2 regions of the Mucilaginibacter sp. NFX135 genome follow, and region 2 is predicted to be linked to the other one. Evidence: riboswitches for the same ligand, from Rfam matches in the RefSeq annotation. Region 2 holds a riboswitch; the other holds the start of a gene.
What was found. Region 2 has a riboswitch for S-adenosylmethionine ahead of ACNURT_RS15190 (O-acetylhomoserine aminocarboxypropyltransferase/cysteine synthase family protein). Riboswitches for the same ligand answer to the same signal wherever they lie in the genome.

Region 1 (4,809 bases), 190 kb from region 2:
TAAAGGTATTGCCATTGGCATCCAAATAATTTTTTAACTGACTTACATCAACCTGGCGACCAAACCATGTAAATTGCAGCATAGTACTGGTAGCTCTTTTACCGCCTGAGCCTGGCAAATTGGCGGCATCATCTTTAATATAGTTAGCAATGGTGGTTAAGGTTAGTTTAGGGGTGATCTTGTAAGTGGCATTCAATATAAATGAGTTGCGACCCTGTTCGGAATTAGGAATAACCCCGGTTTGATGCAGATTATTATAACCTAATCTGAAATCATATTTATCACCTGAGCTTGCCAGTGAAATACCATTATTTAATGTTACACCTGTTTTAAAAAAACTGCGTACATTATCTGGATGGGCTATAAAGGGAACGGGTGTACCATTTGAGTTAAATTGAGGGATCAGCTGACCATCCAGGGCAGGACCCCAGCTTTCATCCACACCATCATTTACACCACCGCCTTTACCATCCACATAGCTGAATTTGCCGTTTGAACCCTGACCGTATTCATTTTGATACTTGGGCAGACCCAATAAATTGGAAAACGAAGTATTTGAATTAATATTAATTCCCAAGCCTTTGGTGCCTTTTCCACTTTTAGTTTTTATTAAAATTACACCATTAGCAGCTCGCGAGCCATAAAGTGCAGCAGCATTAGGCCCTTTTAGCACAGTAAGCGATTCAATATCTTCTGAGTTAAGATCTGAAATAGCATTGGCAAAATCCCTTGAACCACCGGTTCCTAAAAACTGGCTGTTATCAACGGGTAAACCATCAACCACAAACAAGGGTTGGTTATTACCTGAAATAGAGGTTTCACCACGGATGATGATACGTGATGAACCCATATCGCCCTGGCTGTTGGTTACGTTTACACCGGCTATTTTGCCGCTTAAGGCATTCACCAGGTTGGTTTCTTTGGCTTCGGAGATATCCTTCGATTTTAAACCCTGCACGGCATAGCCGAGCGTCTTTTTATCTTTGGATATGTTGAGCGCCGTGATCACCACCTCGTTCAGCGCATTGGCCTGTTCTTCTAAGATGATACGGAGCGGGGCGTCGCTGCCGGTAACGGGTATTTCTTTAGTGGTAAAACCAATATAAGTTATCCATAACACGTCATTTACCTTGGCGCTTAAGGTAAACTTACCGTCGCTGCTGGTTTGTACACCGTTGGTTGTTCCTTTAACAGAAACACTTACGCCGGGCAAGGGTAACCCGTCTGACTTGGCGGTTACCACTCCGCTTATTTTAACAGATTGCGCTGCAACCGTTTGGATGAAAATAAAAGGCAACAGTATTGCCAGTAGTAGTTTGTAATTTTTAAACATGGTAATTGATTGTGAATGTTAACGATACCATACAGCATCCGGAAAAATGAAAGGCTTAGTCATCCGCAGATCTGATGACCCGGTGATCTATATCATTCCCTTAAACTGTAAATTTTTGATTATTGGGTTGTGTTGTCTGAGATAAAAAGCCTGACCGACCTAAGCAACGCTGTAAGTTAACAGCAGCAACACATGTTTTGCATAGATGACATAGGGGTAGAAGCAGATGTTAAAGTGTAAATGTTCAAAACAGAAGCGTTGTTTAAGGTTATGTAATTTGTTTTCATATCCGGTGTGATTGTTGGTTAAATCGATATAGCAATAGTGTGACGACAGGATCAACGACACATGCCTTATTATATATTTTAGTTTACAGATGCGGTTTTGTTATTCACCAAAGCGTCGACCACTTTAACCATTGAGGCAAACTCCTGCTGATCATACAGGCGGGTGAGATAAACGATGCGGCCCTCGCGGTTGATCACGACATTACGGGTAACACCGCTCTTTTTATTGGCAAACCTTCCAAAAATTTCGGCACCAGGATCAAGTGCCAGATCATAGGTGATCTTCATGTCGCTGTGAAACTTCTGCACTTTTTTCAAAGGCTCATCACGATCGACGCCAATCAATATCAGGCCCTGATCTTTGTAAGCTTCCCAAATGTCTTTTTGCAGGTGTGGCATTTCCTGGCGGCATACACTGCACCAGCTGGCAGTAAACTGAAGTATCACTACTTTGCCGCGTAACTGCTTTAGGGTAGTTTTGGTACCGTTTGTGAGTACCAATTCAAAATCATCTGGGGCCTGGTCGCCAACTTTTACCAGATAACCACGATCGATATTAGCCGAATCTACAGCCTGTACCGATTGTGCCTGGACGGCAACGCCGGTGGATAGGAAAAGAGAAACTATGAGTAAAAGTTTGTTGTTCATTGAATTTATTAAATAAGGCCCGCTATAATTAAGCCAGGGATAAAAAATTAACAGATTTCAATTAAACAGAAATAATGGAGAGGATATTGGAACAGCCTATAGCTGTATAATGTGGACGTATCATTATCTTTTCTGCAAATAATGGCAGATAGGAATTAGCACCTTTATAACAATCTGTACAGGTTGCTAAGACATCACAGGGCCTTTCCCTCAGTCTTTCTGGATAATTAAAAAATGAAATAAAGAACGATTTCGGCTGCAAACATATAAATAATTCTATTAAATCCATAGACTTTATATTAATTTGGTAATTTTCGCTTATTTCTTACAATTGGGTGGCAAAAGGAGAGAGGAAGATAGATGAAATAGAGTAAGTCATCCTGAACTTATTTCCAGATTCCACAAGACTGAGCGCCCATGAAAATGGATGGCGGGTAAAACAAAAGATCAGGAAAACGATTAAGTAAATAATTCAACTATTTTTGAGAAATATGACCTTAAAATAAGAGATTTGTTTTTGATCTGTCAGGTCGCTTACCAATTATACCTTCTGCTCACTATGCAATTAAAACGTAGCATTTACTTGTTAGGCTTACTAACCTTTGTTTACGCGGATAATTTCGCCCAAAGCACTGCCGCCAAAAAGCAACTGGACGAGGTTGATTATGTTGATCCGTTGATAGGCACTTCTCTAAAAGGTTTTGCCAAAAATTTTGAGGAAGGCAATGGTGGTGGCGGCACCATGCCCTGCGTAAACGTACCCTTTGCCATGACCAACTTTGTAGCCCAAACCCGCGAAAACAAAATGAGCTACATGGTATACCACTATGAGGATAGTAAGGTTATCGGTTTCGCGGCCAGCCACCAACCTACCGTATGGATGGGCGATTATGGCTATGTTTCGGTGATGCCGCAGGTAGGTAAATTACGTGTTTTACCAAAGGAGCGCGTACTTTCCTTCAGCCATAAAGATGAGGTGTCCAAACCTTATTATTATTCGGTAAAGCTAAAAACTACAGGGGCAGAGAAGATCAAAGCCGAAATAGCGGGCGCTAATACCTGTGGTATGTTCCGGTTTACTTTTCCCAAGGCCGATCAGGCGCACATCATTATCCAGGGCATCAACCTGAACCCAGAGCTGAAGGACTGGGCCAATGATTATACCGTACGGATTAAAAAGCTAAAAGGTTATGTGCACGTAGATACGGTAAATAACGAAATAACAGGTTATAACCCCGACCGGCAGTCGGCACAGTTAGGTCCTGAGTTGAAGAATTTTAAAGGGTATTTTGTGATCAAGTTTAACAAGCAGATCAAAAAATATGGTACCTGGGACAAGCAGGTGATCAACAAAGGCAGTCATGAGCAATATGGTACCCGGATGGGGGCCTTTATATCGTTCCGTACCAAGGCTAATGACGAGGTGAGGGTAGTAGTAGCCACGTCATTTATCAGCCTGGAGCAGGCCCGCGAAAACCTTAAAAAGGAGATCCCTGACTGGGATTTTGACCAGGTAATAAAAAGCACGCGCGACCAATGGCAACAGGCCCTAAAAGTTATACAGTTAAGCAGGGTAAGCAGGGATCAGCGGACGATCTTTTACACCGCTTTATTCCATACCATGCTGTTTCCGAGACAGTTTTCGGAGTACGGTAAATATTACAGCGCCTTTGACGATAAGGTGCACAAAGGTGAATCGTACAATGATTATTCGCTTTGGGATACTTTCAGGGCGTTGCACCCGCTGCTGACGCTTATCCAGCCGAAGAGGGTTGATGGTATGGTTCAATCGCTGTTGCAGATGTACCAGGAGGGTGGCTGGATGCCGATGTGGCCAAATCCAACCTATACCAATATTATGATAGGTACTCACGCAGATGTTGTTGTGGCCGATGCCTATATAAAAGGTTTCCATGGTTTTGATACCAAACTGGCTTATGAAGCGCTGCATAAGGACTCGTACGAAGCCCCGGATGGCGATGCCCACAAACGCTGGGGCGACCGTGACCTTTGGACGAGCTTTGAAGCCCGTGGTGGCCTCACCAACTATCATAAATTAGGCTTTATACCCGTAGATAAAACCCGGGAATCGGTTTCGCGTACCATTGAGTATTCTATTGATGATTATGCTGTGGCGCAGGTAGCCAAAGGTTTAGATAAAGACGAGGATTATAAACAGCTGATGGCCTGGAGTAAAAACTATCAGAATGTGTACAATAAGGCAACCGGTTTTATGGCTCCCCGTAATTCCGACGGGCATTTTTCGGCCAAGCCAGATTCGGGTTTTACGGAAGGAACCAAGTGGACCTATACCTTCGGCGCCATGCATGATATTCCGGGAATGATCAAATTAATGGGCGGTGAAAAGGCTTTTGCCAATAAACTGAGCCAAAATTTTAGCGAGGGCCACTATCGTGCGGATAATGAGCCGGGTCATCATTACCTGTACCTGTTTAACTATTGCGGCATGCCCTGGAAAACGCAGGAACTGGTTCGGGAACATACTTCGACACAGAACTTCAGGAACGCGGCTATAGGTAT
Region 2 (4,809 bases):
TGATGAAAACGATACGCATAACATCATCAACAAACTCAACTTATTTACCCGTGCCACCAGTCTGGGAGGTGTTGAAAGCTTGATAGAACACCGCGCAACTGTTGAGGGGCCAGATACCAAAACACCACGTAATCTATTAAGGGTGTCTGTTGGATTGGAGCATATTGATGATCTGATTGCGGATTTAAAACAGGCACTTGGTTAAAATTTATCTTTTCCTTTATACAAATTTGATGGAATGTCAGAGCTGATAATTACACCATAAGATTTGCCGGTTATTCCAAATTCACTTAATAGCTGTTGTTTATTGATGATTCTTACTCCTTTGAATATTTTATCATTAACCGCTGCCAGATCGCCCTCGTAGTTTGTATCAAGTGGTCTTTTATTTAGTATGTATTGGATTTGAGAGTCCTTTGCGGCAGAAATAAGTTTGGCGTATTCGAATGATTTTGAGCTGAAATATCTTTGATAACGAGCAATATCGAATTTCTTTGTCTCGATATATATTAATCCGTATTTCGCCTCAACCCCTGTTTTTTTGATCGCATTAGTGTCTTTATATACAGTAACCGTTGCAATGTCATTCGGATTATAACGCATGAGGTCTGCTTTATTTACCTTTACACTATCGATAAAAAATACAGGATCATTATTTATTTCCGGCATTTCTATGGCATGTGAGTTAGCATCTTCTTTTTCTACCCCGTAGCAAGATAATGTTATATCTACGGCAACTATGGGCTTATCCATATAGTAAGCCTCATCTATCGGAAATTGAGGCTTTTTAGTAGAATCGATTTTTAGATAAAAAGATACAGCTCCATTTGAAAAATTCCAATATGTTGAACATCCTCTTGAACCCCATGTATCTTTTAAGTTTGGATATAATTTTATTAAATCCTTTAATAGAAATTTACTCAGATCAATAAAAGTTCCATCAGGAAGCTTTCCTGCAAATTGTTTGGTTAGCCTGATTTTGCTAATAAAATCAGATGCTTGATCTTTTTGAAATATCATTCCTGATTGTCCTGCTATAGCATAGCCCTTTCCTGCTATAAAGCGGGAATCCTGACCATAACAGTTTGGAGGGAGATCCATTTCTTCAACCGAGACTTCCTGTAAGTTATTATCAATTTTTTTTAAGTCGGATAATGCAGTTTGGCATAAGCAAAAACCATTAATTCTTAATTTTTTAGATGTAGAATCAGTTAATTGCGCATAGGAGTTCGACTGAAGAATTAATGACGAAATAGCAAGTATAGCAATTAGGCGTCTGAATGAACAATAATTGGGCATAAGGTTTAGTATTTCACTTTTATAATAGACAAATATACTTCATATCCCGACATGGTGAAATACGACTTAAGTTAAAATTACTCTCTTTTAAAATTTAATTTGGAATTTCAATATATATCACCCTATATTTGCAACAATATTTGGTAGCAATACCATTGGTCAATTCTCCGCGATAGTTCGGGTTTTGATTTATAAAGAAGCGGCGAGAGATCAGGCTCAATGACCCGCTGGCAACCCTCCAAAATTGGAGAAGGTGCCAATTCCTGTCCCGGAAAATAACCCCGGGGAATATAAATTTATAACCATGAAAAGTTTAATTAAGTTTAATCAGTACAACATTTTTAATACCTCAAACGGTAACATACAACCTATTTGCTTAAATATTAGCGGTATTTGTATGTGTTGCTGCTGCTGATCGACTTAACACGCCCTCTTTTTCCGATCCCGAAAAACACACGTGTTGCAACAGCTGGTAAAGATTATTTACCGGCAGGTTAAAAATCCATCAAATCGTCAAAAAATTAATTAAACACATTTCAATCTTACAACTATGTCTGCCAACAATTTAAAATTCGAAACCCTACAATTACATGCAGGTCAGGAAGCCGACCCGACCACTGGTTCACGTGCTGTGCCGCTTTACCAAACCACATCATACGTATTTAAAAATGCGGAGCATGGGGCCAATCTTTTCGCACTGAAAGAGTTTGGGAATATCTACACCCGTTTAATGAATCCTACTACAGATGTGTTTGAAAAACGTGTGGCGGCTTTAGAAGGTGGTGTTGCGGCTTTGGCTACAGCATCGGGCCAGGCGGCCCAGTTTTTAGCCTTAAATAATATACTACAAGCCGGTGATAATTTTGTTACCTCACCTTTTCTTTACGGTGGTACTTACAATCAATTCAAAGTAGCTTTTAAGCGTTTGGGCATCGACGTACGTTTTGCAAAAGATGATACAGCTGAAAACCTTGAGGCTTTAATTGATAATAAAACCAAAGCTATTTACCTGGAAACCATCGGTAATCCTGGATATGCGATAGCTGACTTTGAAAAGGTAGCCGCTTTAGCCAAAAAGTACGACCTGCCGCTTATTGTTGATAATACATTTGGCGCAGCCGGATATCTTTTTCGACCGCTGGAGCACGGAGCTCATATTGTGGTGCAATCAACTACCAAATGGATAGGCGGTCATGGTACAAGTATTGGTGGTGTTATTGTTGACGGTGGTAATTATAACTGGGGTAACGGAAAATTCCCTCAGTTTACAGAACCATCTGAAGGCTATCACGGTTTGGTATTTGCTGATGTATTTGGTATCAATGGCCCGTTTGGTAACATTCAGTTTATTATACGCGCCCGTGTTGAAGGTTTACGTGACTTTGGCCCTTCACAATCGCCATTTAATTCATGGCTGAACATTCAAGGCTTGGAAACCTTGTCGTTGCGTGTACAACGCCATGTAGATAACGCGCTGGAATTGGCCAAGTGGCTGGAGCAGCATCCGCAAGTAGCGAAGGTGAGCTATCCGGGACTACAGTCATCACCATATCATGCGCTGGCAAAAAAATATTTAAAAAACGGTTTTGGAGCGGTGTTGTCATTTGAAATCAAAGGTGATAAACAACAAGCAAGTCATTTTATCGACAGTTTACAACTGGTAAGCCATCTGGCTAACCTGGGTGATGCCAAAACGCTAATCATTCAACCATCGGCCACAACGCATCAGCAACTTTCTGACGAAGAACAGTTATCAGCTGGGGTTACGCCAACATCATTAAGAGTATCGGTAGGCATCGAACACATTGATGATATCAAAGCCGATTTTGAACAGGCATTTGCCAAAGTAAAGCAGCTTGCTGCAGAGTTAGTATAATAGTGAGTGGTGAGTTGAAATCGGTAACTCAAAACTCAAGCTTAAAACTCGAATAATAAAATAATGAATACAGAAATATTTAAGTACACAGAAACATTTGAATTTGAATCGGGTCAGCAGATACAGGATCTGGAAATTGGTTTTCATACTTATGGCAGGTTAAATAAAGCGAAGGACAATGTGATCTGGATCTGTCATGCACTTACAGCCAATGCCGATGTGTTTGACTGGTGGAAAGGCCTGGTAGGTACCGGGTTCCTTTTTAACCCCGAAGAACATTTTATTGTGTGCGCTAATATTTTAGGTTCACCTTATGGTACAAGTAATCCTTTGAGCATCAATCCGGTAAGCGGGCAACCTTATTTTCAGGCATTTCCGCAGTTTACCATCAGGGATATTGTAAAAGCACATCAGTTATTGGCAGATCATTTACAGATTGACAATATTCATATCCTTATAGGTGGTTCACTTGGTGGCCAACAAGCGGTAGAGTGGGCTATTATAGAACCTGAGCGGATCAAAAACCTGATCCTTATTGCTACCAACGCCCGTCATTCACCCTGGGGTATCGCGTTTAATGAGTCTCAGCGCCTCGCTATTACTACCGACCGTACTTTTTATGCCAATACACCAGATGGTGGCCAAAAAGGGCTTAAAGCGGCGAGAAGTATCGCCCTGCTCTCCTATCGCGGATATAAAACTTATTCCATAACCCAGCAGGAAGAAAGTGATGATAAAGTAGATGATTATCGCGCATCGACCTATCAAAGCTACCAGGGACAGAAACTGGTGAACCGGTTTAATGCCTACAGTTACTGGTACTTAACCAAAACCATGGATTCACATAATGTGGGGCGTGGCCGTAATGGGGTTGAAAAGGCCTTGAGTTTGATCAAAGCACGTACTTTGGTGATCGGTATTCATTCGGATGTGTTGTTCCCGATCGAAGAACAGAAGTATTTATTTAATCATATCCCAAAATCGGCCTTTGCCGAGCTCGATTCATTTTATGGTCATGATGGGTTTTTAATTGAAACAGAAGCATTAACAAATATCATCACATCGTTTTTTAAAACGGATGTAAAAGGAAAAATTATAGAACTACAACGTACAGCGTAATGAGTAAAAAGTTAAATATCGGATTATTTGGATTTGGAGTTGTTGGACAAGGGCTTTATGATATCGTTAAAACCAAAAATTTAAACATTGAAATTGTAAAATTTGCTATCAAGGATCCGCATAAAGAACGTTCCCTGCCGGCACATTTATTTACTACCGACCGGGATGAACTGTTGAACAACCCGGAGATTAACACTATAGTTGAACTGATCAATGATACCGAAGCGGCTTTTGAAATTGTATCAAGAGCGCTAAAATCTGGTAAAAACGTGGTTTCAGCCAGTAAAAAAATGATCGCCCTTCATCTGGAGGAATTAATTGAACTACAGCATAAATACGGTACATCTTTATTATATGAGGGCGCAGTTTGCGGCAGTATCCCTATCATCCGTAACCTGGAAGAGTATTATGATAATGAATTGCTGCATTCTATCAGCGGTATTTTTAACGGTTCCTCAAATTACATCCTTTCAAAAGGCTTTATTGAAGGGTTGGATTATGATAGCGCCCTGAAA

Region 1: another riboswitch for S-adenosylmethionine. It lies ahead of ACNURT_RS15915 (peroxiredoxin family protein); the one in region 2 lies ahead of ACNURT_RS15190 (O-acetylhomoserine aminocarboxypropyltransferase/cysteine synthase family protein).

The regions. Positions count from the first base shown of each region.
Region 1 covers NZ_CP183412.1:3,808,088-3,812,896, reverse strand. Annotated here, with positions in the region: gene ACNURT_RS15920 (SusC/RagA family TonB-linked outer membrane protein) at 1-1,333, opposite strand, end outside; gene ACNURT_RS15915 (peroxiredoxin family protein) at 1,699-2,268, opposite strand; SAM riboswitch class I at 2,389-2,498, opposite strand; gene ACNURT_RS15910 (GH92 family glycosyl hydrolase) at 2,828-4,809, shown strand, end outside.
Region 2 covers NZ_CP183412.1:3,614,988-3,619,796, reverse strand. Annotated here, with positions in the region: gene ACNURT_RS15200 (trans-sulfuration enzyme family protein) at 1-205, shown strand, start outside; gene ACNURT_RS15195 (hypothetical protein) at 202-1,299, opposite strand; SAM riboswitch class I at 1,486-1,596, shown strand; gene ACNURT_RS15190 (O-acetylhomoserine aminocarboxypropyltransferase/cysteine synthase family protein) at 1,850-3,175, shown strand; gene ACNURT_RS15185 (homoserine O-acetyltransferase family protein) at 3,239-4,294, shown strand; gene ACNURT_RS15180 (homoserine dehydrogenase) at 4,294-4,809, shown strand, end outside.